DNA from 2 places in the Enterobacter sp. SA187 genome. Region 2 is predicted to be linked to the other one. Evidence: predicted binding sites of a transcription regulator. Region 2 holds the regulator's gene; the other holds the start of a gene.
The links. The regulator sigma-54, encoded in region 2, starts transcription at its own class of promoters, with help from an activator protein. The targets are predictions, from matches to a motif close to GTTGGCACANNTTTCGCTNT.
Positions count from the first base shown of each region.

Region 1: norV (anaerobic nitric oxide reductase flavorubredoxin) is a predicted target of sigma-54. The motif match lies at 13,666-13,685, and genes of this name have one in related genera.

Region 1 is NZ_CP019113.1:73,940-89,113, forward strand. Features, by position in the region: gene csrA (carbon storage regulator CsrA) at 180-365, opposite strand; gene alaS (alanine--tRNA ligase) at 608-3,235, opposite strand; gene recX (recombination regulator RecX) at 3,365-3,871, opposite strand; gene recA (recombinase RecA) at 3,943-5,007, opposite strand; gene pncC (nicotinamide-nucleotide amidase) at 5,097-5,594, opposite strand; gene mltB (lytic murein transglycosylase B) at 5,724-6,806, opposite strand; gene srlA (PTS glucitol/sorbitol transporter subunit IIC) at 7,077-7,640, shown strand; gene srlE (PTS glucitol/sorbitol transporter subunit IIB) at 7,637-8,590, shown strand; gene srlB (PTS glucitol/sorbitol transporter subunit IIA) at 8,604-8,966, shown strand; gene srlD (sorbitol-6-phosphate dehydrogenase) at 8,981-9,760, shown strand; gene gutM (transcriptional regulator GutM) at 9,868-10,227, shown strand; gene srlR (glucitol operon DNA-binding transcriptional repressor SrlR) at 10,293-11,066, shown strand; gene gutQ (arabinose-5-phosphate isomerase GutQ) at 11,059-12,024, shown strand; gene norR (nitric oxide reductase transcriptional regulator NorR) at 12,021-13,544, opposite strand; gene norV (anaerobic nitric oxide reductase flavorubredoxin) at 13,728-15,173, shown strand; gene norW (NADH:flavorubredoxin reductase NorW) at 15,170-15,174, shown strand, end outside.
Region 2 is NZ_CP019113.1:595,924-611,097, forward strand. Features, by position in the region: gene ispB (octaprenyl diphosphate synthase) at 121-1,092, shown strand; gene sfsB (DNA-binding transcriptional regulator SfsB) at 1,320-1,592, shown strand; gene murA (UDP-N-acetylglucosamine 1-carboxyvinyltransferase) at 1,656-2,915, opposite strand; gene ibaG (BolA family iron metabolism protein IbaG) at 2,969-3,223, opposite strand; gene mlaB (lipid asymmetry maintenance protein MlaB) at 3,350-3,643, opposite strand; gene mlaC (phospholipid-binding protein MlaC) at 3,643-4,278, opposite strand; gene mlaD (outer membrane lipid asymmetry maintenance protein MlaD) at 4,292-4,846, opposite strand; gene mlaE (lipid asymmetry maintenance ABC transporter permease subunit MlaE) at 4,850-5,632, opposite strand; gene mlaF (phospholipid ABC transporter ATP-binding protein MlaF) at 5,640-6,452, opposite strand; gene BMF08_RS02990 (calcium/sodium antiporter) at 6,677-7,654, shown strand; gene kdsD (arabinose-5-phosphate isomerase KdsD) at 7,667-8,653, shown strand; gene kdsC (3-deoxy-manno-octulosonate-8-phosphatase KdsC) at 8,668-9,234, shown strand; gene lptC (LPS export ABC transporter periplasmic protein LptC) at 9,231-9,806, shown strand; gene lptA (lipopolysaccharide ABC transporter substrate-binding protein LptA) at 9,775-10,329, shown strand; gene lptB (LPS export ABC transporter ATP-binding protein) at 10,336-11,061, shown strand; gene rpoN (RNA polymerase factor sigma-54) at 11,109-12,542, shown strand; gene hpf (ribosome hibernation promoting factor) at 12,565-12,852, shown strand; gene ptsN (PTS IIA-like nitrogen regulatory protein PtsN) at 12,935-13,426, shown strand; gene rapZ (RNase adapter RapZ) at 13,472-14,326, shown strand; gene npr (PTS phosphocarrier protein NPr) at 14,323-14,595, shown strand; gene mtgA (monofunctional biosynthetic peptidoglycan transglycosylase) at 14,629-15,174, opposite strand, start outside.

The sequences.
Region 1 (15,174 bases), 520 kb from region 2:
CGCGGCCGCGGTAGCTGGCGGAGGCGGTTCAGCCCCATGGTGATAAAAAAGCGCAGAATAGCCAAAGAATTTGCACGTGCGGATGCACAGGGAAATTAAAAGGAAATGATAGTGTCACGAAAGAGGAGGAAAATAGCGGGAATGAACCGCGCCTCGCCGGGGGGCGAGACGCGATAATATCAATAGCTGGACTGCTGGGATTTTTCAGCCTGGATACGCTGGTAGATTTCTTCACGGTGAACGGACACTTCTTTAGGAGCATTGACCCCAATACGTACCTGGTTGCCCTTAACGCCTAAAACAGTCACAGTGACCTCATCCCCTATCATGAGGGTCTCACCAACTCGACGAGTCAGAATCAGCATTCTTTGCTCCTTGAAAGATTAAAAGAGTCGGGTCTCTCTGTATCCCGGCATTATCCATCATAAACGTCAAAAAAGTATGTGATGACCAGTATCTGAAGCGACAGCTATCACCACTATTACTTTCTGTTAAACGTAAGTTTAGCCGATATACACAACTTCAACCTGACTTTATCGTTATCAAAAGCGTAGTGACAAAAATGCCACAACCTGAGTCATGGCATTTGCCTGCGCTTTTTCGTTATTTACAGCTTCGCACTTACCCAGGTTTTAACGCTGGCCAGTGCTGCGGGAAGCGCTGACGCATCGGTACCGCCGGCTTGCGCCATATCCGGTCGACCGCCCCCTTTGCCCCCCACTTGTTGGGCTACCATTCCTACCAGTTCCCCTGCTTTCACGCGGTCGGTCACATCCTTAGACACACCCGCAATCAGAGAAACCTTACCCTCTGCCACCGTAGCCAGCACGATTATAGTAGAACCTAACTGATTCTTCAGATCGTCGACCATGGTACGCAGCATCTTCGGCTCAACGCCTGCCAGTTCACTGACCAGCAGCTTCACGCCATTGATGTCTTCGGCTTTGCTGGACAAGCTTGCGCTCTCCAGGGCTGCCTGTTGTTCTTTCAGGTGTTGCAGCTCTTTCTCAAGCTGACGCGTTTTATCCAGAACGCTGCGCACTTTCTCGCCCAGGTTCTGGCTGTCGCCTTTCAGCAACTGCGCGATGTCATGCAGCTGATCGCTTTCCGCATGCAGGCTGGCAATCGCCCCTTCGCCGGTGACGGCTTCGATACGACGCACGCCAGCGGCGGTGCCCGATTCCGACACAATACGGAACAGGCCAATGTCACCGGTACGTGAGGCGTGAGTCCCGCCGCACAGCTCCGTTGAGAAATCGCCCATGCTCAGCACGCGCACACGATCATCATATTTCTCACCGAACAGCGCCATTGCACCCTTCGCGCGTGCGGCTTCCAGTTCCATGATATTGGTTTCGATCGGCAGGTTGCGGCGGATTTGCGCGTTTACCAGATCTTCAACCGCACGGATCTCTGACGGTTTCATCGCTTCGAAATGCGAGAAGTCAAAGCGCAGGATCTTGTCGTTAACCAGAGAACCTTTCTGCGCCACATGCGTACCCAGCACTTCGCGCAGCGCGGCGTGCATCAGGTGCGTGGCGGAGTGGTTCAGACGAATACGTTCGCGGCGAGCCTCGTCAACTTCCGCTTTTACGCCATCGCCCAGCTTCAGCACGCCGGACGCCAGTTTGCCCTGGTGACCAATCGCCTGAGCGTATTTCTGCGTGTCGGTAACGGTAAAGGTGAAGCCATTGCCTTTCAGCTCGCCCTTATCGCCCACCTGACCGCCGGATTCGGCGTAGAAAGGCGTTTCATCCAGCACCACCACCGCATCCTGACCGGCTGTGATGGCGTCTACCGCTTTACCGTCGACAAAGAGCGCGGTGACTTTTGCGGTCAGCTCAAGGTGGTCGTAGCCTTTGAATTCGGTACTGCCGTCAACGCGGATCATCGCATTGTAATCGGCGCCAAAACCGCTGGATTCACGCGCGCGACGGCGCTGCTCTTCCATTGCGGCTTCGAAGCCCGCTTCGTCCACTTTCAGATTACGCTCACGGCACACGTCGGCGGTCAGATCCACCGGGAAACCGTAGGTATCGTACAGACGGAAGGCGGTTTCACCGTCCAGCGTATCGCCGGTCAGCTTCGACAGCTCTTCATCCAGCAGCGCCAGGCCACGCTCCAGCGTGCGGGCAAACTGCTCTTCTTCGGTTTTCAGCACCTGCTCAACCTGCGCCTGCTGGCGTTGCAGATCTTCGCCTGCCGCGCCCATCACCGCGATCAGCGGACCGACGAGTTTGTAGAAGAAGGTGTCTTTCGCGCCCAGCATGTTGCCATGACGCACCGCGCGACGAATGATGCGACGCAGCACGTAGCCACGGTTTTCATTCGACGGCAGCACGCCATCCGCAATCAGGAAGGCACAGGAACGAATATGGTCGGCAATGACGCGCAGGGATTTGTTGCTCAGATCCGTCGCGCCCGTCACTTTCGCTACGGCTTCGATAAGTTTGCTGAACAGATCGATATCGTAGTTAGAGTTCACATGTTGCAGTACGGCGGCAATACGCTCAAGGCCCATACCGGTATCCACGGACGGCTTCGGCAGCGGTTCCATGGTGCCGTCGGCCTGGCGGTTGAACTGCATAAAGACGATGTTCCAGATCTCAATGTAGCGGTCGCCGTCTTCTTCCGGGCTACCCGGAGGCCCGCCCCAGATGTGATCGCCATGATCGTAGAAAATCTCGGTGCACGGGCCGCACGGACCGGTGTCACCCATCTGCCAGAAGTTGTCGGAAGCGTATGGCGCGCCTTTGTTATCACCGATACGGATGATACGTTCGCGCGGAATGCCGACTTCTTTTTCCCAGATGTCGTACGCTTCGTCGTCAGTGGCATACACGGTTACCCACAAACGCTCTTTCGGCAGGGCAAACCAGTTTTCACCGGTCAGCAGTTCCCATGCGAACTGAATGGCTTCGTGTTTGAAGTAATCGCCGAAGCTGAAGTTACCCAGCATTTCGAAGAAGGTATGGTGACGCGCGGTGTAACCGACGTTTTCCAGGTCATTGTGTTTACCGCCCGCACGCACGCAGCGCTGCGAGGTGGTCGCGCGGGAATAATTACGCTTGTCGAGACCAAGGAATACATCCTTGAACTGGTTCATCCCGGCGTTGGTAAACAGCAGAGTCGGGTCGTTATTTGGAACCAGGGAGCTGCTGGCAACTACCTGATGGCCCTTACTATGGAAAAAGTCGAGAAACGCCTGACGGATCTCAGCGGTGCTCTTGCTCATAATTATCCTGAAATCAAGCTAACGTATTATCGTAGCCGGCGGTTGACTGCGTAGAGACCGCCGCCAACTACCGGAAAAAGTGGGAATAAGATAAGTTTTCTTTACTGCGAAGTAAAATCCCGTATGCAGTCAATCATCAAAATTTCGCCACAGCGCCTGAATATCTTCCATCATAAAGCCGCGGTACATCAGAAATCGCTGTACTTTCACTTTATCGGCGAAGGCGGTGGGCAGCGGCTCGCCATATTTGCGGTAGGCCTGCTCGCGAGCCAGCGCCGTCCAGTCAATATCACACTCGCGCATCGCCGCCTGCGCGGCTTCCCGGCCAATGCCTTTCTGGTTTAGCTCCTGGCTGATGCGCGACGGGCCGTAACCTTTGCGCCCGCGGCTGGCAATAAACTGGCGGGCGAAACGATCGTCATCAAGGTAGCGGTTTTCAAAGCACCAGTTGACGACGTTATTGATATCTTCTTCGCTGGCATCCACCGGCTCCGGCCCGGTTTTGGTCATAACGGGCGCGGTGAGTTTGCGGCGAAATTCCTGTTCACTGTGATCGCGCATCGCGAGGATACGCATCGCCCGATCCAGTAACCGGGCATAGGCGGAACGACGGGGCGTAGTATCAGAATCAGACATAGCACACCTGCTGGGAATGGAATAGCAAAAGGGCTGCATAAGCAGCCCTTTTTATCGGTTACATAAGATTATCAGAAATCTTCGTCGCCTTCTTTCGCGTGTTCATCGTTGTCATCAACGGTGAAGTCAGGCTTGGTATCCGGATTACTGAGCAGCGCGTCACGCACTTTCTTCTCAATTTCCTTCGCCGTTTCCGGGTTCTCTTTCAGCCAGGTAGTGGCGTTCGCTTTACCCTGACCGATTTTCTCACCGTTGTAGCTGTACCATGCACCTGCTTTCTCGATGAACTTCTCTTTCACGCCCAGGTCAACCAGTTCGCCGTAGAAGTTAATACCTTCCCCGTAGAGGATCTGGAATTCAGCCTGTTTGAACGGCGCGGCGATCTTGTTCTTCACAACCTTCACGCGGGTTTCGCTGCCCACTACGTTATCGCCCTCTTTCACCGCGCCGATACGGCGGATGTCGAGACGCACGGAAGCGTAGAATTTCAGCGCGTTACCGCCGGTGGTGGTTTCCGGGTTACCGAACATCACACCGATTTTCATACGGATCTGGTTGATGAAGATCAGCAGCGTATTGGACTGCTTAAGGTTACCCGCCAGTTTACGCATCGCCTGGCTCATCATACGTGCCGCGAGGCCCATGTGAGAGTCACCGATTTCGCCTTCAATTTCGGCTTTCGGGGTCAGCGCTGCAACCGAGTCAACCACCAGCACGTCAACGGCGCCTGAGCGCGCGAGCGCGTCACAGATTTCCAGCGCCTGCTCACCGGTATCCGGCTGAGAACACAGCAGGTTATCAATATCCACGCCCAGCTTACGTGCGTAGACAGGATCCAGCGCATGTTCAGCATCGATAAACGCACAGGTTTTACCCTGACGCTGCGCCGCCGCGATAACCTGAAGGGTTAAGGTTGTTTTACCTGAGGATTCCGGCCCGTAGATTTCTACGATACGGCCCATCGGCAAACCGCCTGCGCCCAGTGCAATATCCAGAGAAAGCGAACCGGTGGAGATAGTTTCCACATCCATGGAACGGTCTTCACCCAGGCGCATGATGGAGCCTTTACCGAATTGCTTTTCGATCTGGCCCAGTGCTGCCGCCAACGCTTTCTGTTTGTTTTCGTCGATAGCCATTATTACTCCTGTCATGCCGGGTAAAGCAGGTGGTGCTCAACCGGGAATTCTTAACTGTTGCGGCAATTATACTGTATGCTCATACAGTATCAAGTGTTTTGTAGAAATTGTTGCCATAGCGTTTGCAGGGCATAAGCCGTGGCCTGACGACGCACATTTTCGCGGTCGCCGCTGAAGCATTCACAGCGGGTGATCCCCTCGCCTGCGGCGCTGGCAAAGCCAAACCACACGGTGCCGACGGGCTTGGTAGCCGTGCCGCCGTCCGGTCCGGCAATGCCGCTGATGGCGATCGCATAGTCCGCGCGGGCGGCTTTAATGGCGCCTATCGCCATCTCAACCACCACCGGCTCGCTCACCGCGCCATGCTGTTCCAGCGTGGCGGGCTTAACGCCAATCATCTGCGCTTTCGCTTCGTTACTATAGGTGACAAAACCGCGTTCAAACCAGGCGGAACTGCCCGCAATATCGGTGATGACTTTCGCCACCCAGCCGCCGGTGCAGGATTCAGCGGTGGTGACCGTGGCGCCCCGCGCTTTGAGCGCCTGTCCGATACGCTCGCTCAGATGCATCAATTCACTGTCTGTCATCATGACTCCCGTAAGTGAATAAAAACATGGCAGACAAGATAGCATCTTCTCAATAAAGGTGGGGGCGGGAAGTCGATTTTACGAGGGGGCTTCAGAAAAAAGGCCAGCGGACGCCGGCCTTTATCGTTATTACTTAACGCGCGACAGCGCCACCGTCTGACCGAGCTGCCAGACTGCCATTGCATAGTGGGTGCTGTGGTTATAGCGGGTTATGGCGTAGAAGTTCGGCAGACCGTACCAGTATTCGTAGCCGGTGCCCACATCGAGGCGCAGCAGGCTCGCTTCCTGATGATTACCCAGCGATTGCTGCGGCGTTAAGCCCGCCGCCGCCAGCTGCGCAACGCTGTATTTGGTTTTGAAGCCGTTCGCCAGCCCCGGCGCCTGCCCGATGGCCGGTACTGCCACCAGATCGCCTTTCACCCAGCCATGCTCTTTGAAGTAGTTGGCCACGCTGCCGATAGCATCCACCGGATCCCACAGGTTGATATGCCCGTCGCCATTAAAATCAACGGCATACTCTTTATAGGAGGACGGCATAAACTGTCCGTAGCCCATCGCCCCGGCAAAAGAACCTTTCAAATCGAGCGGATCGTCGCTCTCATCGCGCGCCATCAGCAGGAAGGTTTCCAGCTCGGAAGAGAAATAGGCGGCGCGGCGCGGATAGGCGAATGACAGGGTTGCCAGCGCATCCAGAATGCGGGTTTTCCCCATCACGCGGCCCCAGCGGGTTTCCACGCCGATGATGCCGACGATGATTTCCGGCGGCACGCCGTACACCTGCCACGCGCGATTGAGCGCATCTTCATATTGATCCCAGAAGGCTACGCCGTTTTGCACGTTATCCGGCGTGATGAACTGTTTACGGTAACGCAGCCAGGCACCGGTTGGCCCTGAGGGTACGCTGGCGGTCGGCGCCTGGCGATCCATCAGGCGCAGCACGGAATCAAGGCGCTTCGCCTGCGAGAGGATCTCATGCAGTTGCTGACGGTCAAAACCGTGTTTGCTGACCATCATATTGATGAACTGTTCAGCCGCCGGGTTGTTGGCAAAATCGCCGGCCGGATTGAGCATAGTATGCTGCGGCTCCAGCAGGAATCCGCCGGAAGGCGGCGTGCCCGCAGTGGCAGGAGCCTGAGTGGATTTTGGTTTACTGCTACAGGCGGAGAGCAGAACCAGCACAGGTAAAAGAGCTGCGTAACGACGCTTAAACATGGGACATCCATATAAGATAACGAATTCGGCGAGAGGGAATTATGGTAAAGCATCTGCCTGTCCACAAGGAAGCGGCAAAGAGAAGTCGCCGCAACATTCTCCTGCGCCCCGCCTAAATCTTGCAAAACGAACGTTTACTCCCCTTCTTTTCCTTAAAATCTTTCATTTCGATCATTTTATCTTTCATAATGAGATATGAATAACACTTTCAAACCTTTCAAAGTGATTATTATTAGCCGTGCAAAAGACCCTACCCTGGAGGAGAAAAGAATGATCGAAACCATCACGCACGGCGCCGAGTGGTTTATCGGGCTGTTTCAGAAAGGTGGCGAAGTATTTACCGGCATGGTGACGGGCATTCTGCCGTTGCTGATCAGTCTGCTGGTGATCATGAACGCGCTGATTAACTTTATTGGTCAGCAACGCATCGAACGACTGGCGCAGGGCTGCGCCGGTAATCCCGTTACCCGCTATCTGCTGCTGCCGCTGGTCGGCACTTTTGTGTTCTGTAATCCGATGACGCTCAGCCTGGGCCGTTTTATGCCGGAAAAATACAAGCCGAGCTATTACGCCGCCGCGTCCTATAGCTGCCACTCGATGAACGGCCTGTTCCCGCACATTAATCCCGGCGAGCTGTTTGTGTATCTGGGCATCGCCAGCGGCCTCACTACGCTGGGTTTACCCCTCGGCCCGCTGGCGGTGAGCTACCTGCTGGTCGGCCTCGTCACCAACTTCTTTCGCGGCTGGGTCACTGACCTCACCACCGCCATTTTTGAGAAAAAAATGGGCATTCAACTGGAGCAGAAAGTCCGCCTGGCAGGAGCAACATCATGACGCGCATTGTGATTGAAAAGGGCACCGGCGGCTGGGGCGGCCCGCTGACGATTGACGCCACCACGCCGAAAAAAATCGTCTATATCACGGCCGGAACGCGCCCGGCCATCGTCGACAAGCTGGCGCAGCTTACCGGCTGGCAGGCGGTGGACGGCTTCAAAGAGGGAGAACCTGCGGAAGCAGAGATCGGCGTGGCGGTGATCGACTGCGGCGGCACCCTGCGCTGTGGGATCTACCCGAAACGCCGTATTCCGACGGTGAATATTCATGCCACCGGCAAGTCCGGCCCGCTGGCGCAGTACATCACCGAAGACATTTACGTCTCCGGCGTGAAAGAGGAAAACATTCGCCACGAACAGGCCGCCACGGCAAATCCTGCGCCGCGGGATTACGACACCAGTAAGAAGATCACCGAGCAGAGCGACGGCCTGCTGGCGAAGGTCGGCATGGGGATGGGCTCGGCGGTGGCGGTACTCTTTCAGGCCGGGCGCGACACCATTGATACGGTGCTGAAAACCATCCTGCCGTTTATGGCGTTCGTTGCGGCGCTGATCGGCATCATCATGGCATCCGGTCTGGGCGACTGGATCGCCCACGGCCTCGCCCCGCTCGCCAGCCATCCGCTGGGGCTGGTGACGCTGGCGCTGATCTGCTCCTTCCCGCTGCTGTCGCCCTTCCTCGGCCCTGGCGCGGTCATCGCCCAGGTGATTGGCGTACTGATCGGCGTACAGATTGGCCTCGGGCACATCCCGCCGCATCTCGCCCTGCCCGCCCTGTTTGCGATTAACGCCCAGGCGGCGTGCGACTTCATTCCTGTGGGGCTGTCACTGGCGGAAGCGCGTCAGGACACGGTGCGCGTCGGCGTTCCTTCTGTACTGGTCAGCCGTTTTCTCACCGGCGCGCCTACCGTCCTTATCGCCTGGTTTGTTTCAGGTTTCATCTATCAATAAGAGGTCATAAACGATGTCCGTGATCTACCAGACCACCATCACCCATATTGGCGACAGCGCAGCGGAGGCGCTGGACGAAAAGATGCTGATCACCTTTCGCGAGGGCGCGCCGGCCGACATTCAGGCGTTCTGCTTTATTCACTGCCACGGCGAAATGCACGGCAGCCTGCAACCCGGCGCGGTATTCGAGCTGGGGGAACAGCGCTATCCCGTCACCGCCGTGGGGGCGGTGGCGGGCGAAAACCTGCGCGAGCTGGGTCATATCACCCTGCGGTTTGACGGAGAACGCGAGGCGGAATTCCCCGGTACGGTGCACGTCGCCGGGCCGGTGCCATCGGCGATCCAGCCGGGCTGCATTTTAAAATTTACTGCGTAGTTGAGGAGAAAAGTATGGATCAGGTTGCCGTTGTCATTGGCGGAGGACAGACCTTAGGGGCGTTCCTGTGCCGTGGGCTGGCCGCAGAGGGTTATCGGGTGGCGGTGGTGGATATTCAGAGCGATAAAGCCGCCAGCACCGCACAGCAGATCAATGCCGAATTCGGCGAAGGTAAGGCGTACGGTTTCGGGGCAGACGCCACCAGCGAACAGAGCGTGCTGGCGCTCTCCCGAGGCGTGGACGAGATTTTTGGCCGCGTCGATTTGCTGGTATACAGCGCCGGGATCGCCAAAGCGGCCTTTATCAGCGACGTCGAGCTGGGGGATTTTGACCGCTCGTTGCAGGTGAATCTGGTGGGCTATTTCCTCTGTGCGCGGGAGTTTTCACGGCTGATGATCCGCGACGGCATCGCCGGGCGTATCATCCAGATCAACTCGAAATCCGGCAAAGTGGGCAGCAAACACAATTCCGGCTACAGCGCCGCCAAGTTCGGCGGCGTGGGGTTAACGCAGTCGCTGGCGCTGGATCTGGCGGAGTACGGCATTACCGTGCACTCGCTGATGCTCGGTAATCTGCTGAAATCGCCGATGTTCCAGTCGCTGATCCCGCAGTATGCCAGCAAGCTCGGTATTCCCGCCGATCAGGTGGAGCAGCATTACATTGATAAAGTGCCGCTGAAGCGCGGCTGCGATTATCAGGATGTGCTTAACCTGCTGCTGTTTTACGCCAGCCCGCTGGCGTCTTACTGCACCGGGCAGTCGATTAATATCACCGGCGGGCAGGTGATGTTTTGAGTTCATTCCCCGGTGGCGCTGCGCTTACCGGGGCTACAACCCTCCATGACCGTAGGCCGGGTAAGGCGCAGCCGCCACCCGGCAATTCCGGCAATTAAGGAGTCACTATGGTAACGGCACTTATCACCGTCGCCGCCATCGCCTGGATCGGCCAGATGGCGCTGGGCGGCTGGCAGATCCGCCAGTTTAACCGCGCCTTTGAGCAGCTGTGCCAGCGCGGGCGGGTCGGCGTCGGGCGGGCTGGCGGACGTTTTCAGCCCCGCGTGGTCATCGCCGTCGCGCTGGATGAACAGCAGCGCGTGACGGACACCTTATTGATGAAAGGACTGACGGTTTTCGCCAGACCGTTAAAAATTTCCGCGCTTACCGGCAAACATCGTGATGAATTACGCCCTGATGTGATCTTTCCCCATGATCCGCGCTGTCAGAATGCTCTATCATTAGCGCTTAAAATGAAACATGGGTAATTTCGTTGTGAACGCTTTTAGCTTGCGAAATTATCAGTTCGCACTTTTACGCAGGATCCACGCTTATGAAACCACGTCAGCGCCAGGCCGCTATTCTCGAACATCTGCATCAGCGGGGAAAATGTTCGGTTGATGAACTGGCGCAGCAGTTCGACACCACCGGCACCACCATCCGCAAAGATCTGGTGATCCTCGAACACGCCGGTACGGTGATCCGCACTTATGGCGGCGTCGTGCTTAATAAGGACGAAGCGGATCCGCCTATCGATCATAAAGCGCTGATTAACACCACTCAGAAAGCGCGCATCGCCGAAACGGCGGTGGGCTTTATTCACGATGGCGATTCGCTGATCCTCGACGCAGGGAGTACGGTGCTGCAAATGGTGCCTCTGCTCAGCCGCTTTAATAACATCACGGTCATGACCAACAGCCTGCACATCGTTAACGCCCTGTCGGAGCTGGACAACGAGCAGACCATACTGATGCCGGGCGGCACTTTCCGTAAAAAATCCGCCTCCTTCCACGGCCAGCTGGCGGAAAACGCCTTTGAGCATTTCAGCTTCGATAAGCTGTTTATGGGCACCGACGGCATCGATCTCAGCGCGGGCGTCACCACCTTCAACGAAGTGTTTACCGTCAGTAAAGCCATGTGCAACGCCGCGAGGGAAGTGATCCTGATGGCCGACTCCTCAAAGTTTGGCCGCAAAAGCCCGAATATCGTCTGTAGCCTGGAGAGCGTGGATAAACTGATCACCGACGCGGGAATTTCCGAAGAGTTCCGCGCCGCACTGGAAGACAAAGGAATTGATGTGATTATTGCCGGAGAGAGCCATGAGTGAACATCTGTTAAATACCGCCCGCCAGACCCTGCTGCTGGAATTACAGGAAGCCAGCCGTCTGCCGGAACGCCTCGGGGACGACTTCGTGCGCGCCGCCAGCGCCATCCTGCACTGCGAAGGCAAAGTGATTGTCTCCGGCATCGGCAAATCCGGACACATTGGCAAGAAGATCGCCGCCACCCTCGCCAGCACCGGTACCCCGGCGTTTTTTGTGCACCCGGCGGAAGCGCTGCACGGCGATCTTGGCATGATTGAAAGCCGCGACCTGCTGCTGTTTATCTCCTATTCCGGCACCGCCAAAGAGCTGGATCTGATCATCCCGCGGCTGGAAGAAAAAGGCGTCGCGCTGCTGGCGATGACCGGTAAATCCCGCTCCCCGCTGGCGCTGGCCGCCAAAGCCTGGCTGGACATTTCGGTGGAGCGTGAAGCCTGCCCGATGCACCTTGCGCCCACCTCCAGCACCGTTAACACGCTGATGATGGGCGACGCGCTGGCGATGGCGGTGATGCAGGCGCGCGGTTTTAACGAAGAAGATTTCGCCCGTTCGCATCCGGCGGGGGCGCTGGGCGCGCGGTTGCTTAATAAAGTGCATCACCTGATGCGTACCGGTGACGCCCTGCCGCAGGTGCAACTCGACACCAGCGTGATGGACGCCATGCTGGAACTGAGCCGCACCGGGCTGGGGCTGGTGGCGGTATGCGACAGCGCGCAGCACGTTCAGGGGGTATTTACCGATGGCGACCTGCGCCGCTGGCTGGTGGGCGGCGGCACGCTGGACGCCGCGGTACGTGACGCCATGACGCCGGGCGGCGTCACGCTACAGGCGCAGAGCCGCGCCATTGATGCCAAAGAGATCCTGATGAAGCGCAAAATCGCCGCCGCCCCGGTGGTGGATGAAAACGGCGTGCTCACCGGCGCTATCAACTTACAGGACTTCTACCAGGCGGGCATTCTCTAGCCCTTCAGCCCCAGACGCTTCGCCAGCCGGTGCAGGTTGGCGACGTCCATCTCCAGCGCCCGCGCGCTTGCCGCCCAGTTATGGTCGTGGGCGCGCAGGGCATTCTCAATCAGCTGGCGCTGAAAATCTTCCGTAGCCGTCCGCAGGTTCAGCGCGGCGTCGTTCACTGGCAGGCTGATGACGGGCGTTGCCGCAGGCGCAGCCTCATCGGTAAAGGCAAAGTGATGCGCTTCCAGCACCACTTCATCCCCTGCCCGCGTCGCCCGCGCCAGCACCACCGCGCGATGAATGGCATGTTCCAGCTCGCGTACGTTGCCGGGCCAGCCATACGCCAGCAGCTGCGCCCGCGCGCCGGGGCTTAGCACCACCTGCGCCAGCCCGAGCCGCATCCGGCACTGCTCGCAGAAATAACCCGCCAGCAGGATCACATCCTCGCCCCGCTCCCGCAGCGGCGGTACAAACAGCGGAAAAACGCTCAGACGGTGGAACAGATCGGCGCGAAACCGCCCCGCCAGCACTTCCTCACGCAAATCGCGGTTGGTGGCGGCAAGCACCCGGACGTCAACCCGCAAACTGCGGTCATCGCCGACGCGCTGAATATCGCCGTACTGCAACACACGCAGCAGCTTCGCCTGCAACGCCAGCGACAGCTCGCCGATTTCATCAAGGAACAGCGTGCCGTTATCGGCCATTTCAAACTTACCGCTGCGGTTGCTGATCGCCCCGGTAAAGGCCCCTTTGACATGACCGAACAGTTCGCTTTCCGCCACGCTTTCCGGCAGCGCCGCGCAGTTCAGGTAGACCAGTGGATTCACCGCCCGTGGCGATCCGCTGTGGATCGCTTTCGCCACCAGCTCTTTACCGGTGCCAGTTTCGCCGCTGATCAGCACGTTCAAATCTGAGGCGGCGACAATATCGATCTCTTTTTTCAGCTGCTGCATTGCCGGGGCGAGGCCGATCATCTCCTGTCCGCGCTCCGGCGTGAAGCTGCTTTCCCCGGCGGGCAGCACGTTCTGGCTTTCCAGCTGGGCAATCAGCAGCGCGTTATTCAGCGCCCCGGCCACCAACGCGGCTATCAGACGCAGGGCTTCGTCGCTGAAGCCGTCGAATTGATCCGGCTCCATGCCGTCGAGAGTCAACGCGCCAATCAGCTTCTGCCCGGCAAACAGCGGCAGGCCCAGACAGGCGTGCACTTTCAGGCTCTCCTGGCCGGGGATCAGGCCATCGTAGGGATCGGGCAGATCGTTGTCTGCCGGAAAGCGCACCACGTCCCCGGCGCGGGCGATGGCCTCCAGGCGCGGGTGTCCGGCAAGGGAAAAGCGTCGCCCCAGCACATCCTGCGCCAGCCCGTCGATGGCCAGCGGAATAAACTGGTGCGCCTCATAGCGCAGCAGCGCCGAGGCATCGCAGCCCAGCACCTGGCGCAGCGTGGCGATCAGCCGGGAAAAGCGATCCTGATGACCGATATCGCTTTGCAGTTCAATGGCGATTTTCGCCAGTGCTTCCACGGAAAAACGCATACCCACCTCACAGTCATTTTGACAATGCATAGTGTCATATTGACCATAAAAAGCATAGTCATTTTGACAAACTACCTTTACCAAAAATCTATCAAACCATTGATTTTAAATAAAATAAAAAACTGGCACGCATCTTGATATATGTCAGACATCTTTCTCAAATTCAGAGTGGCTGAGGTTAATATGACTATTCATGTAAAAAATAATATTCACTGGGTTGGACAACGTGACTGGGAAGTGCGCGATTTTCACGGTACCGAATACAAAACCCTGCGCGGCAGCAGCTATAACAGCTATCTGATCCGCGAAGAGAAAAACGTGCTCATCGATACCGTTGACCACAAATTCAGCCGTGAATTCGTGCAGAACCTGCGCGCTGAAATCGACCTTGCGGATATTGACTACATCATCATCAACCATGCGGAAGAAGATCACGCCGGTGCGCTGACCGAACTGATGTCCTGCATCCCGGACACGCCGATTTACTGCACCAATAACGCCATCGATTCCATCAACGGTCATCACCACCATCCGGAGTGGAATTTTAACGTGGTGAAAACCGGCGACACGCTGGACATCGGTAACGGTAAACAGCTGATCTTCGTTGAAACCCCGATGCTGCACTGGCCGGACAGCATGATGACCTACATGACCGGCGACGCGGTGCTGTTCAGTAACGACGCCTTCGGTCAGCACTATTGCGACGAACACCTGTTTAATGACGAAGTGGATCAGGTGGAACTGTTCGAGCAGTGCCAGCGCTACTACGCCAACATCCTGACGCCGTTCAGCCGCCTGGTGACGCCGAAAATCACCGAAATCCTCGGCTTTAACCTGCCGGTGGATATGATCGCCACCTCTCACGGCGTGGTATGGCGTGATAACCCGACGCAAATCGTCGAGCTGTACCTGAAATGGGCAGCGGATTATCAGGAAGATCGCATCACCATTTTCTACGACACCATGTCGAACAATACCCGCATGATGGCCGACGCCATCGCCCAGGGCATCACCGAAGTGGATCCCCGCGTGGCGGTGAAAATCTTCAACGTCGCCCGCAGCGATAAAAACGAGGTGCTGACCAACGTGTTCCGCTCCAAAGGCGTGCTGGTGGGTACCTCCACCATGAATAACGTGATGATGCCGAAAATCGCCGGGCTGGTGGAAGAGATAACCGGGCTGCGCTTCCGCAATAAACGCGCCAGTGCCTTTGGCTCCCACGGCTGGAGCGGCGGCGCGGTGGACCGCCTGTCTACGCGTTTACAGGATGCCGGTTTTGAAATGTCACTCAGCCTGAAAGCCAAATGGCGTCCGGATATTGATGCGCTGGAAATCTGCCGCCAGCACGGTCGTGATATTGCCCGTCAGTGGGCGCTTACCCCGCTGCCTTCCGCTGCTGCCCCGAACGTAAAACCGCAGGAAGAAAGCGTCAGCGAGCCTGCCGCCGCTGACCTCGGCCCATGCATGCAGTGCAGCGTTTGTCAGTGGATCTACGATCCGGCCACCGGCGAGCCAATGCAGGATGTCGCCCCCGGCACGCCGTGGGACGAGGTGCCGGACAACTTCCTGTGCCCGGAATGTTCACTGGGTAAAGACGTGTTTGATGTGCTGGCCGTGGAGGCAAAATGAA
Region 2 (15,174 bases):
GTATGGTAACGTTTATCTGGCGGGTTTTTTCAGTACAATCGACGATACTATTCTAACCCGTAACCCTTCGTTATCCCATTTTGATATGTGGTAAACAGGACTTTAAGCCCGGCATTAGCGATGAATTTAGAAAAAATCAATGAGTTAACCGCGCAAGATATGGCGGGTGTGAATGCGACTATCCTTCAACAGCTCAACTCCGATGTCCAGTTGATTAACCAGTTGGGTTACTACATCGTCAGCGGCGGCGGTAAACGCATCCGTCCGATGATCGCGGTGCTTGCCGCACGGGCTATTGGCTATGACGGAAATGCGCACATCACCCTCGCAGCATTAATCGAATTTATCCACACTGCCACGCTGCTGCATGATGACGTGGTAGACGAGTCAGATATGCGCCGCGGCAAAGCCACGGCTAACGCGGCTTTTGGCAATGCTGCCAGCGTGCTGGTGGGCGATTTTATCTATACGCGCTCCTTCCAGATGATGACCAGCTTAGGCTCGCTGAAGGTGCTGGAGGTAATGTCGGAAGCGGTAAACGTCATTGCCGAAGGCGAAGTGCTGCAACTGATGAACGTTAACGATCCGAACATCACCGAAGAAAACTACATGCGGGTGATTTACAGCAAAACCGCGCGCCTGTTTGAAGCGGCCGCGCAGTGCTCCGGCATTCTCGCGGACTGCAGCGCCGCGCAGGAAAAAGGGCTTCAGGATTACGGCCGCTATCTGGGCACCGCGTTCCAGCTCATTGACGATCTGCTTGATTACAGCGCCGACGGGGAAACCTTAGGCAAAAACGTCGGCGACGATCTCAACGAAGGTAAACCGACCCTGCCGCTGTTGCACGCAATGCGTAACGGTACGCCGCAACAGGCGCAGATGATCCGCGAGGCCATCGAACAGGGCAACGGACGGCATCTTTTAGAGCCGGTTCTGGAAGCCATGGCCGATTGCGGTTCGCTGGAATGGACGCGTCGTCGCGCCGAAGAAGAAGCCGACAAGGCCATTCATGCCTTGCAGGTACTGCCTGATACGCCGTGGCGCGATGCGCTTATTGGCCTCGCCCACATCGCCGTTCAGCGCGATCGTTAATCCTGCCGATATCTTTCCGCGTCATGCGCGGAAAGATTCTAATAAGTTCTTATAAGTTTTCACTACCTTCCCGATAAGCGCTTATATCCTGCTATTTCGACCTTAATAAATTCTGAATTGCACTTTCGTTTACATGAACTTTTTAGAACAACACGTCGCAAGGAGTATAGTGAATTGCTGCGGCGCATCAGGATAAGCCGCACATAATTCAACCGCAGGGAGGAGTGATGGAAAATAAATTTATCGACTGGCATCCTGCCGATATCATCGCCGGATTGCGTAAGAAAGGGACGTCGCTGGCCGCGGAGTCGCGCCGGAACGGGCTAAGTTCATCGACGCTGGCAAATGCGCTGACGCGCTCATGGCCGAAAGGGGAATGGATCATTGCGAAGGCGCTGGACACGGATCCCTGGATTATCTGGCCGTCGCGTTACCACGATCCGGTCACCCATGAGTTTATCGATCGCACCAGCATGATGCGCCAGCAGAAGCATAAATAGCGGCTGTACGCCATCTACAATGCAACAACCCCCTGCGTACAGGGGGTTGCATTACCGCTTAGCTTATTCGCCTTTTATGCGCTCAATGTTCGCACCGAGCGCACGCAGTTTGTCTTCAATACGCTCGTAACCACGGTCGATATGATAAATACGGTCGACGATGGTGGTGCCCTCTGCGATACAACCCGCCAGTACCAGGCTTGCGGACGCACGCAAATCGGTCGCCATCACCTGCGCGCCCGACAGGGTTTCCACACCATGGCAGATCGCGGTGTTGCTTTCGATCTCGGCGTGCGCGCCCATACGGATCAGCTCAGGAATGTGCATGAAACGGTTTTCGAAGATCGTTTCGATGATCACGCCCGTCCCTTCCGCCACCAGGTTCAGCAGCGTGAACTGCGCCTGCATGTCAGTCGGGAAAGCCGGGTGCGGCGCGGTACGCACGTTAACCGCTTTCGGACGTTTGCCGTGCATGTCGAGGCTGATCCAGTCTTCGCCCACTTCGATATCGGCACCCGCTTCACGCAGTTTCGCCAGTACCGCATCCAGCGTATCCGGCTGCGCTTTATGACAAACAATTTTGCCGCCGGAAATGGCTGCCGCCACCAGGAAAGTACCGGTTTCGATACGGTCAGGCAGCACGCTGTAGACGCCGCCGCCAAGACGTTCAACGCCTTCGATGGTGATCTTGTCGGTACCCATGCCGGTGATCTTCGCGCCCAGCGTATTGAGGAAGTTCGCCGTATCGACGATCTCCGGCTCACGGGCCGCGTTTTCGATAATGGTGGTGCCTTCTGCCAGGGTAGCGGCGGACATGATGGTGACGGTCGCACCAACGCTGACCTTGTCCATCACGATATGCGCACCCTTCAGGCGGCCATCCACAGACGCTTTAACGTAACCTTCTTCCAGTTTGATCTGCGCGCCCAGCTGCTCAAGGCCGCTGATGTGCAGGTCAACCGGGCGCGCGCCAATCGCACAGCCGCCCGGCAGGGAAACCTGACCCTGACCAAAACGCGCCACCAGCGGGCCAAGCGCCCAGATAGAAGCGCGCATGGTTTTCACCAGATCGTAAGGCGCGCAGAAGATATTGACGTCACGGGCATCGATCCACACGGAGCCGTTGCGATCCACTTTCATGCCCAGCTGGCTGAGCAGCTTCATGGTGGTATCAATATCTTTCAGTTTCGGAACGTTACGGATTTCAACAGGCTCTTCGGCCAGCAAAGCGGCGAAAAGAATTGGCAGGGCCGCGTTTTTCGCGCCGGAAATTGTCACTTCGCCCTGAAGCCGCGTTGGCCCCTGTACACGAAACTTATCCATTCATCTGTTCTCTGTTAAGAATTCACAAATGCTGACGGTGCGTAACCGGCAGCTCAAAAACCGTTAAGTTTACGATCGCGCGCCCATTCAGCCGGGGTATACGCTTTGATCGAGACGGCATGGATGCGGTTGTCCGCAATGTATTCCATCAGCGGGCCATAAACAGCTTGCTGCTTCTTGACCCGGCTCATGCCGTCAAAAATTTCACCCACAGCAATAACCTGAAAGTGACTGCCATCGCCGGTGACGTGGGCTTCCTGGAGTGAGAGTGCATTGATCAGCACGCTCTGAATTTCATGATTTTCCATGGGATCTACTATTGTCCGAGAATGAAAACAGTCCAACATCTTAGAGGAAAGTGGCGCTGTCTTAAATAAGCAAAAAGCCTCGCTAAAAAATCTCGCGAGGCTACGGGTAGTAACGTACTGAAAATATTAGTGAGGCAGGGCGTCGGCAGGCAAATTATAAAGTTGCGCTAATGTCAGGACGTTATCGCTGACGCCTTCCAGTTTCACCGCCCTGCCCTGTTTTTTGACCAGGGCGATGAAGTGCACCAGCAGGGCGACGCCAGCGGTATCCACCCGCGTAAGCGCGGTGAGATCGATGACGCTCACGCCCTGCAGCGCCTCAGCTCGCGCATCCCAGAGCGGGTTAAGCACGTCCTGATCAAGCTCGCCCTGTAATGCAAGGCGCTCGCCGTCACGTGTCCAGCTGAGATGCTGCGCCATTATTTGTTCTCTTGCAGGGTGATCTTCTGACGAGAGATCGACTGCAACTGCGCGGTCAGGCCATCAATACCTTTAGTACGCAGCAGATCGCTCCACTCGTTCTGTTTGGTGGTGATCATGCTGACGCCTTCGGCGATCATGTCATATGCCTGCCAGTTACCGGATTGGCTGTTTTTACGCCACTGGAAATCCAGACGCACCGGCGGACGACCGTTGGGATCGATGATGGTGACGCGGATCGGCACGATAGTCGCATCGCCCAGCGGTTTTTCCGGGGCAATCTGATAGCTCTGACCGTGGTACATCGCCAGCGCCTGGCCATAGGCCTGCTTCAGATATTCACGGAACGCAGCAAAGTAGGCGTCACGTTGCGCTGGGGTAGCCTCTTTGTAGTAGCGACCCAGCACCAGCGCGCCGGCATATTTTACCTGCACATAGGGCAGCAGCTCCTGATCGACGATCTGACGCAGGTAATCCGGATTGGAACGGATTTGCGACTGTTCGTTTTTGAGGCGATCAAAGGTCTTTTTCGCCGCTTCCTGCATCATATTGTAAGGATTGCTCTGATCCGCCGCAGTGGCGGCAGTCAGCGGGGCAATCACCAGCATTGCTACCATTAAAAGTCGTTTAAACATGCGTTAATTCTCCTCAATGAATCGTCGGGCCAGCAGGTGCCGTTGCATCAGTATTAGCGGCATCCGGCGTTGGCGCATCCTCTGATGGCTTATTATCGTTTCCTTTGCTGTTGTAAAGGAATTGTCCGATCAGATCCTCAAGCACCATGGCCGATTTGGTGTCCTGGATCGTACTGCCTTCTTTAAGCATAGAAGACCCCAGCTCCGGGTCGTCAAAGCCGACGTTTAATGCCAGATATTGCTCGCCCAGCAAGCCAGAGGTGCGGATCGCCAGCGAGCTGGTGTCCGGGATCTGGTTGTAGCGCTCTTCAATATCCAGCGACACGCGGGGCAGATAGGTTTTCTGGTCAAGGGTAATATCCGCGACCCGTCCAACGACAACGCCGCCGATACGCACCGGGGAGTTCATTTTTAAGCCGCCGATGTTATCGAAAGTGGCATAAATACGGTACGTCGGTTCACTGCGCAAAGAGGTCACATCCGCCGCTTTCAGACAAACAAACAGCGCCGCCAGCATGGCGATCAGCAAAAACACGCCAACCCAAATTTCACTTTTTTTCGTTTGCATCACTCAATTCCCAAACATCAGTGCGGTGAGCACAAAATCGAGGCCAAGAACGGTCAACGATGAGTGCACAACGGTACGTGTAGTAGCCCGGCTAATCCCTGCTGAGGTCGGAATTGCATCATAACCATTGAATAATGCAATCCAGGTTACCGAAATGGCGAACACCACACTCTTAATCAGACAGTTAACCAGATCCAGACGCAGGTCGACGGCGTTTTGCATTGCTGACCAGAAGAAGCCGGCATCAATGCCTTTCCAGTTCACGCCCACCAGCGAACCGCCCCAGATGCCGACGGCGACGAAAATAATCGTCAGCAACGGCAGCGAGATCACCCCCGCCCAGAAGCGCGGTGAAATCACCCGCCGCAGCGGATCGACGGCCATCATTTCCATACTAGAAAGCTGTTCGGTGGCGCGCATCAGCCCGATTTCAGCGGTCAGCGCAGAACCGGCCCTGCCAGCGAACAGCAGCGCGGCGACGACCGGCCCGAGTTCACGCAGCAGCGAAAGGGACACCAGCATACCGAGACTGGTTTCCGCGCTATACGTGGTCAGCACCAGGTAGCCCTGCAACCCCAGCACCATGCCGATAAAAAAACCGGACACGATGATGATCAGCATCGACAGCACGCCCACGTTATAAAGCTGGCGAACCAGCAGCGGCGCATGCTTGCGAAACTCGGGTTTACCGACCAGCGCATTGAATAACATCAACCCGGCGCGCCCGAACGTGGCGAGCATACTGATGCCGCGCTGTCCGAGGGAAGCCAGTGAATTTAACAGCATGAGTGGATTAACTCCCTGTTCCTAATAAATCGTGAAGATAATCGCCAGCAGGAAAACGGAAAGGTACCGGCCCATCCGCAATGCCATCCAGGAACTGACGCACCCGGGGATCGGCATTCTCCTGCAATCCTTGCGCGCTGCCATGGGCAACGATTTTTTTGTCCGCCACAATATAGGCGTAATCCGCGATGCTCAGCACTTCCGGTACGTCATGGGAGACGACGATACAGGTGACGCCCAGCGTACTGTTCAGTTCTGAAATCAGCTTTACCAGCACGCCCATGGTGATGGGATCCTGGCCGACAAAAGGCTCATCAAACATGATCAGATCGGGTTCCAGCGCGATGGCCCGCGCCAGCGCCGCGCGACGCGCCATGCCGCCCGACAGTTCAGACGGCATCAGTTTAGCCGCGCCGCGAAGCCCGACGGCTTCCAGCTTCATCATCACCGTGCTTTTCAGCAAGGGCGCAGGCAAAGGCGTATGTTCACGCAACGGATAGGCGACGTTATCAAAAACGGTCATATCGGTGAACAGCGCCCCGGACTGAAACAGCATGCTCATTCTTTTGCGCACGGTGTACAGCCTGGTGCGGGACATCTCCGGCACGTTTTCGCCATCAAATAAGATCTCACCGGCATCCGGCGGGATCTGACCGCCAATGAGGCGAAGCAGCGTTGTCTTACCGATCCCTGACGGACCCATGATCGCGGTGATCTTTCCGCGCGGGACCGTCAGCGAAATATTGTCGAAGATGGTCCGGCTGCCCCGTGAGAAGCTGACGCCTCGGACATCGACTAAATTCGCCACAGTCTGGCTCATTTACTGATCCTTTTAGCCTTGTTAGGGGTAAGCATTTCGCGTTGTCGCACCCTGAACCCAACATTTTTACAGAATATTACTCGCTGTGGTTAGCGAAAGCTGGCATTTGTTTTACTTTTAAGCCGCATAAAGTCAAAATTAGGAAATCATTGGTTTTACGATCCCAATCCTGCCAGACGATCGTGGTAGCGGGCCGATGATTATACCTGAAGAAAGGACTTTAGATGCTTTTAGCCACGGCGCTGTTAATAATTGGTTTACTTTTGGTGGTCTACAGTGCCGATCGTCTGGTGTTTGCCGCATCTATCCTTTGCCGCAGTCTGGGGATCCCGCCGCTTGTCATCGGCCTTACGGTAGTCAGTATCGGCACCTCGCTGCCTGAAATCATCGTTTCCGCCGCCGCTTCTATGCACGGGCAGATCGATCTGGCGATCGGCACGGCGATCGGATCCAACATCGTCAACATTCTGTTGATCTTAGGCCTTGCCGCCCTGCTCCATCCTTTTACCGTACATTCTGATATTCTGCGTCGCGAATTGCCGCTAATGTTAATCATGAGCCTGCTGGCAGGCAGCGTGCTCTATGACGGCAGCCTGACCCGTCTGGACGGGATCTTCCTGCTATTACTGGCGGTTGCATGGCTGCTGTTTATTGTGAAAATAGGCCGCCTCGCCGAACGTCAGGGCAATGACAGCCTGACCCGCGAGCAGATCGCCGAGTTGCCCCGCGAAGGCAGCCTGTCGGTGGCCTTTTTGTGGTTAGGCGTGGCGCTGATCATCATGCCGATGGCCACCCGCATGGTGATCGATAACGCCACCGTGCTGGCGAACTTCTTTGCCATGAGCGAGCTGACCATCGGGCTGACCGTCATCGCCATTGGCACCAGCTTACCGGAACTGGCGACGGCGATTGCGGGCGCCCGCAAAGGCGAAGATGACATCGCCATCGGGAACATTATTGGTTCCAATATTTTCAATTTAGCTATCGTGCTGGGCCTGCCGGCGCTTATTGCCCCCGGCGCGTTTAACCCGCTCGCGTTCAGCCGTGATTATGGGGTAATGCTGGTGGTCAGCGTGATTTTCGCCCTGTTGTGCTGGCGTCCACGGCGTCAGACGGGTAAAGGCGCGGGCGCGCTGTTGATCGGCGGCTTTATCCTTTGGATGGCGATGCTCTACTGGCTGTCGCCTTTTTTTACCGGTTAATGGGAACTGAATATGTCGCAAATAGATTTGCCGCCGGGCTTTGACTTTCAGCAGGCAGGTAAGGATGTCCTGGATATTGAACGTGAAGGCCTGGCACATCTCGATCAGTACATTAATCAGGACTTCAGCGAAGCCTGCGAAAAAATGTTCTACTGCGCCGGTAAAATCGTGGTGATGGGCATGGGCAAATCGGGTCATATCGCCCGCAAAATGGCGGCGACTTTCGCCAGCACCGGCACCCCGTCGTTCTTCGTGCATCCCGGCGAAGCGGCGCACGGCGATCTGGGGATGGTCGCGCCGCAGGATATTGTCATCGCCCTGTCGAATTCCGGCGAATCCAACGAGATCCTGGCGCTAATCCCGGTATTAAAGCGTTTGCAGGTGCCGCTGATCTGCATGACCAGCCGCCCGGAAAGCAGTATGGCGCGGGCGGCAGACATTCATTTATGCGTTAAAGTACCGCGCGAAGCCTGCCCGCTGGGGCTGGCACCGACCTCCAGCACCACCGCGGCGCTGGTGATGGGCGATGCGCTGGCGGTGGCGCTGTTAAAGGCCCGCGGCTTTACGGCGGAAGATTTCGCGCTTTCCCATCCGGGCGGCGCCCTTGGCCGTAAACTGCTGCTGCGGGTGAATGACATCATGCACACCGGCGATGAGATCCCCCACGTCAGCAAAGACGCCACGCTGCGCGATGCGCTGCTGGAGATCACACGCAAAAATCTGGGCATGACGGTCATCTGCGACGATTTGATGAAAATCGAAGGTATTTTCACCGACGGCGACTTACGCCGCGTATTCGATATGGGCGCGGATGTCCGCAATCTCGGCATTGCTGACGTCATGACTCCCGGCGGTATTCGCGTACGTTCCGGGGTGCTGGCGGTCGACGCGCTCAACCTGATGCAGTCCCGCCACATCACCGTGGTTATGGTTGCCGATGGCGACCAGTTGCTGGGTGTGGTACATATGCATGATCTACTGCGCGCAGGCGTAGTGTAATAAGGATAAAAAGAATGAGTAACGCTGGTGCTTCACTTGCAACCTGCTACGGTCCCGTCAGCGCGCAAGTGATGGCAAAGGCGGAGAAAATCCGCCTGCTGATCCTCGACGTGGATGGTGTCATGTCGGATGGACTGATTTTTATGGGCAACAACGGCGAAGAGTTAAAGGCGTTTAACGTCCGTGATGGTTATGGCATTCGTTGCGCCCTCACCTCCGGTATTGAGGTGGCGATAATTACGGGCCGTAAGGCTAAACTGTTAGAAGATCGCTGCGTTACGCTCGGCATTACGCATCTGTATCAGGGGCAGTCCGATAAACGCATTGCGTTTAAACAGCTGCTTTCCGATCTGGCGGTATCAGCCGATGAAGTGGCCTATATTGGCGACGATCTCATTGACTGGCCGGTGATGGCGGACGTGGGTCTGAGCGTGGCGGTCGCTGATGCGCACCCGATGCTGATCCCGCGTGCCGATTACGTGACCTACATTAATGGCGGCCGCGGAGCCGTCCGGGAAGTCTGCGATCTGCTGTTACTGGCGCAGGGCAAACTTGAAGCAGCCACAGGGCAATCAATATGAGTAAAACCAGACGTTGGGTTATCATTCTGCTGTCGCTGGTAATACTGGTGCTGATTGGCATTAATCTGGCAGACAGAGACGACACAGAGCAGGTGGTGGCAAACACCAATGAGCCGACCTACCGCAGCGAGCACACGGACACGGTGGTTTACAGCCCGGAAGGGGCGCTGAATTACCGCCTGATCGCGCAGCATGTTGAATATTTTTCCGACCAGGCGCTGTCGTGGTTCACGCAGCCGGTGTTGACGACTTTCGACAAAGACAAAATTCCTACATGGTCAATTAAGGCAGATAAGGCCAAACTGACCGATGACCGGATGCTTTATCTTTATGGACACGTTGAGGTCAACGCCCTGACCGCTGATGCTCAACTGCGTAAAATCACCACGGATAACGCCCAGATTAACCTGATCACTCAGGATGTGACGTCAAACGATCTGGTTACGTTGTACGGTACGACATTTAATTCCAGCGGCCTGAAAATGCGCGGCAACTTACGCAGCAAAAACGCCGAGCTGATTGAAAAGGTTAGAACCTCATATGAAATTCAAAACAAACAAACTCAGCCTTAACCTTATGCTTGCCAGTACGCTTCTGGCCGCCAGCATTCCCGCGTTTGCGCTGACCGGTGATACCGATCAGCCCATTCACATTGAATCCGATCAGCAATCGTTAGACATGCAGGGCAACGTCGTGACCTTCACCGGCAACGTTGTCGTCACCCAGGGCACCATCAAAATCAATGCCGATAAAGTGGTGGTGACGCGTCCCGGCGGCGAAGAAGGTAAAGAAGTGATTGACGGCTTCGGCAAGCCAGCCACTTTCTACCAGATGCAGGATAGCGGCAAGCCGGTAAAAGGCCATGCCTCTCAGTTGCACTATGAACTGCAAAATGACTTCGTGGTGCTGACCGGCGATGCCTTCCTTGAGCAGCTCGACAGCAACATCAAAGGCGACAAAATTACCTATCTGGTGAAAGAGCAGAAAATGCAGGCTTACAGCGAGAAAGGTAAGCGCGTCACCACCGTTCTGGTGCCGTCGCAACTGCAGGACAAAAGCGCAACCCCGGCTCCGGCACAAAAAAAGAGTAACTGATCCGTTATGGCAACTTTAACTGCAAAAAATCTCGCTAAAGCTTACAAAGGCCGCCGCGTGGTGGAAGACGTCAGCCTCACCGTTAAATCCGGTGAAATTGTCGGTCTGTTAGGCCCTAACGGGGCGGGTAAAACCACCACCTTTTACATGGTGGTAGGCATCGTGCCGCGCGATGCGGGCAACATTATCATTGATGATGAAGACATCAGTCTGCTGCCGCTGCACGCCCGCGCTCGTCGCGGCATCGGCTATCTGCCGCAGGAAGCGTCGATTTTCCGTCGTCTGAGCGTGTTCGATAACCTGATGGCGGTGCTGCAAATCCGTGACGATCTGACCTCGCAACAGCGTGAAGATCGCGCCAATGAGCTGATGGAAGAGTTCCACATTGAACACCTGCGCGATAACCTCGGCCAGGCGTTGTCAGGCGGTGAACGCCGCCGTGTGGAAATCGCCCGCGCGCTGGCCGCGGATCCGAAATTTATTCTGCTGGATGAACCTTTTGCGGGCGTGGATCCAATTTCGGTTATCGACATCAAACGTATTATCGAGCACCTGCGCGACAGCGGCCTCGGTGTGCTGATTACCGACCATAACGTCCGCGAAACCCTGGCCGTGTGTGAGCGGGCTTATATCGTCAGCCAGGGGCACCTGATTGCCCATGGTACGCCGCAGCAAATCCTTGAAGACGAACAGGTTAAGCGCGTATATCTTGGGGAAGGCTTCAGACTCTGATAGGGTAGAGAAAATAAAGGGTTTAAGCGGAGAAGACTGCTCTGAATATGAAGCAAGGTTTGCAATTACGGCTCAGCCAACAACTGGCCATGACGCCACAATTGCAGCAGGCCATCCGTCTGTTGCAATTGTCTACGCTGGAACTTCAGCAAGAGCTTCAGCTGGCGCTGGAAAGCAACCCGTTGCTGGAGCAAACCGATCTTCACGATGAGATAGACGCCCAACCGACACAGGACACCGAAAACCTGGACGCCGTCGACGCCCTTGAACAGAAAGAGATGCCCGACGAGCTGCCGCTGGATGCCAGCTGGGACGAGATCTACACCGCCGGTACGCCTTCGGGTAACGGTGTCGATTATCAGGATGATGAACTGCCGGTTTATCAGGGTGAAACCACCCAGTCCCTGCAGGATTACCTGATGTGGCAGGTGGAACTGACCCCCTTCTCGGATACCGATCGCGCCATTGCCACCTCCATCGTCGACGCCGTTGATGACACCGGTTATCTCACCGTCTCGCTGGACGATATTCTTGAAAGCATGGGCGATGAGGAGATCGGGCTGGATGAGGTCGAGGCGGTGCTCAAGCGCGTACAGCGTTTTGATCCGATCGGCGTTGCCGCCCGCGATCTGCGTGACTGCCTGCTGATCCAGCTGTCGCAATTTAGCAAAGACACGCCCTGGCGCGACGAAGCGCAGTTGATCATCAGCGATCATCTTGATCTGCTGGCGAACCATGATTTCCGATCTCTGATGCGCGTAACGCGGCTGAAAGAAGATGTGCTAAAAGAAGCCGTCAATCTGATCCAGTCGCTCGATCCGCGACCCGGCCAGTCGATCCAGACGGGCGAACCCGAATATGTTATCCCTGACGTGCTGGTACGTAAGCATCAGGGGCGCTGGACTGTCGAGCTTAATTCCGACAGCATTCCCCGCCTGCAAATCAATCAGCACTATGCCGCCATGTGCGGCGGATCGCGTAATGACGCGGACAGCCAGTTTATCCGCAGTAATTTGCAGGATGCCAAATGGCTGATCAAAAGTCTGGAAAGCCGTAACGACACGCTGCTGCGCGTCAGCCGCTGTATCGTTGAGCAGCAGCAGGCCTTTTTTGATAAAGGCGAAGAATATATGAAACCGATGGTGCTGGCCGACATTGCCCAGGCCGTCGAGATGCACGAATCGACCATTTCACGTGTGACTACCCAGAAGTACCTGCACAGCCCACGGGGCATTTTTGAGCTCAAATATTTCTTCTCCAGCCATGTGAATACCGACAGCGGCGGCGAAGCATCGTCCACCGCCATTCGCGCGCTGGTGAAGAAACTGATAGCCGCAGAAAACCCTGCGAAACCACTGAGTGACAGTAAGCTAACTACCCTGCTGTCCGACCAGGGTATCATGGTAGCGCGCCGCACTGTTGCGAAGTATCGAGAGTCTTTATCCATTCCGCCGTCTAACCAGCGTAAACAGCTGGTCTGACTCAACCGATAAGGAAGACACTATGCAGCTCAATATCACAGGACATAACGTCGAGATTACTGAGCCCTTGCGCGAATTTTTACAGACAAAATTTGCCAAGCTGGAGCAATTTTTTGACAGGATCAATCAGGTCTACATTGTTCTGAAGGTGGAAAAGGTGACGCATATCGCCGACGCCACCCTGCATGTCAACGGCGGAGAGATCCACGCCAGTGCGGAAGGGCAGGATATGTATGCCGCCATTGATGGTTTAATTGATAAACTTTCACGGCAGCTCACTAAACATAAAGATAAACTGAAACAACACTAATTGTCCGGGCAGTTAACGGGTGCAGGACGGCCTGTTGTGAGACACAACGGGCCCTTTGTACCGTTAGCGCTTAGGTGAAATTATGATGAACAACGATTCAGCTCTTCAATTGAGCAATGTCCTTAACCAGGAATGTACCCGCAGCGGCGTTCACTGCCAGAGCAAAAAACGTGCGCTGGAAATCATCAGTGAACTGGCCGCCAAACAGCTAAGCTTACCGCCGCAGGTGGTATTCGAGGCGATTTTGACGCGTGAGAAAATGGGCAGCACCGGTATCGGCAACGGTATCGCGATCCCCCACGGTAAGCTGGAGGAAGATACGCTGCGCGCTGTGGGCGTCTTTGTGCAGCTGGAAACGCCGATCGCCTTTGATGCTATCGACAACCAGCCGGTGGATTTGCTGTTTGCGCTGCTGGTGCCGGCCGACCAGACCAAAACGCATCTGCATACGCTCTCTTTAGTCGCCCGCCGCCTGGCGGATAAAACCATTTGTCGCCGTCTGCGCAGCGCGCAAAGCGATGAAGAACTTTATCAAATCATCACGGAAACAGAAGGCTCCCGGGATGATGCTTAACCAGGAAATGGCCTTCGTCTTTGTTGTCCGGAGGAGAAAGGGTACATGGTACTGATGATCGTCAGTGGTCGTTCGGGATCGGGGAAATCTGTCGCCCTGCGAGCGCTGGAAGACATGGGCTTCTACTGCGTCGATAACCTGCCCGTCGTGCTGCTGCCAGAACTGGCGCGCTCGCTTGCTGACCGTCAGATTTCGGCGGCGGTGAGCATTGATGTGCGTAATATGCCGGAATCGCCGGAGATCTTCGAACAGGCGATGAACAACCTGCCCGATGCGTTTTCTCCGCAACTGCTGTTTCTTGATGCCGACCGCAATACGCTGATCCGTCGTTACAGCGATACCCGTCGTCTGCATCCGCTGTCCAGTAAAAACCTGTCGCTGGAAAGCGCCATCGACGAAGAGAGCGATCTGCTGGAGCCGCTGCGCTCCCGCGCCGATCTGATCGTCGATACCTCGGAAATGTCGGTGCACGAACTGGCCGAAATGCTGCGTACGCGTCTGCTGGGCAAACGCGAGCGTGAGCTGACGATGGTCTTTGAGTCCTTTGGCTTCAAGCACGGCATTCCTATTGATGCTGACTACGTGTTTGATGTGCGCTTTCTGCCGAACCCGCACTGGGATCCCAAACTGCGTCCGATGACCGGCCTGGATAAGCCCGTGGCGGCGTTTCTCGATCGCCATACTGAAGTGCATAACTTTATCTATCAGACGCGCAGCTATCTGGAACTGTGGTTGCCGATGCTGGAAACCAATAACCGCAGCTACCTAACGGTTGCCATTGGTTGTACCGGCGGCAAGCACCGTTCGGTGTATATCGCTGAACAGCTGGCGGATTACTTCCGTTCGCGCGGCAAAAATGTGCAATCCCGCCATCGTACGCTGGAAAAACGCAAATCATGACCGTAAAGCAAACCGTTGAAATCACTAACAAGCTGGGCATGCACGCCCGCCCGGCGATGAAACTGTTTGAACTGATGCAGGGCTTCGACGCAGAAGTTCTGCTGCGCAATGAAGAAGGGACAGAAGCAGAAGCGAACAGCGTGATCGCGCTGCTGATGCTGGATTCGGCGAAAGGCCGTCAGATTGAGATCGAAGCCACCGGCCCGCAGGAAGAAGAGGCGCTGGCGGCGGTGATCGCGCTGTTTAATGCCGGGTTTGACGAAGACTGATAAGTCCCCCCGCCTTGCCGGAGAGGGGGAAGATTACTGATACAGTCCCTGGTCGCGCATAAAGCCTTCACCGCCCAGCTGACGCATCTGACGCATGATCCACGCCTGTCGACTGTGCACGTAACCTGAGGGCGCATCAGCCTTAAAGCGCAGCGGATTGGGCAGCACAGCCGCCAGCAGCGCGGCTTCCGACATCGTCAGACGGCTAGCTGGCTTATGAAAATAACGTTGTGCCGCCGCTTCAACGCCAAACACTCCGTCGCCAAACTCCGCAATATTCAGGTAAACCGTCAGGATGCGGCGTTTACTCCATACCGTTTCCATGCCCAGGGTTAAGCCCGCTTCCAGCCCTTTACGCAGCCAGCTCCGCCCGTCCCACAGAAACAGATTCTTTGCCGTCTGTTGGGAAAGGGTCGACGCGCCGCGAATGCGGTTCTCGTTACGTTCGTTGTGGGAGATGGCTTTTTCGATGGCGGCCACGTCAAAACCCCAGTGTTCAGGGAATTTCTGATCTTCCGCGGCGATCACCGCCAGCCCCATCCACGGCGAAATATCGTCCATGCCGACCCAGTCAGAATG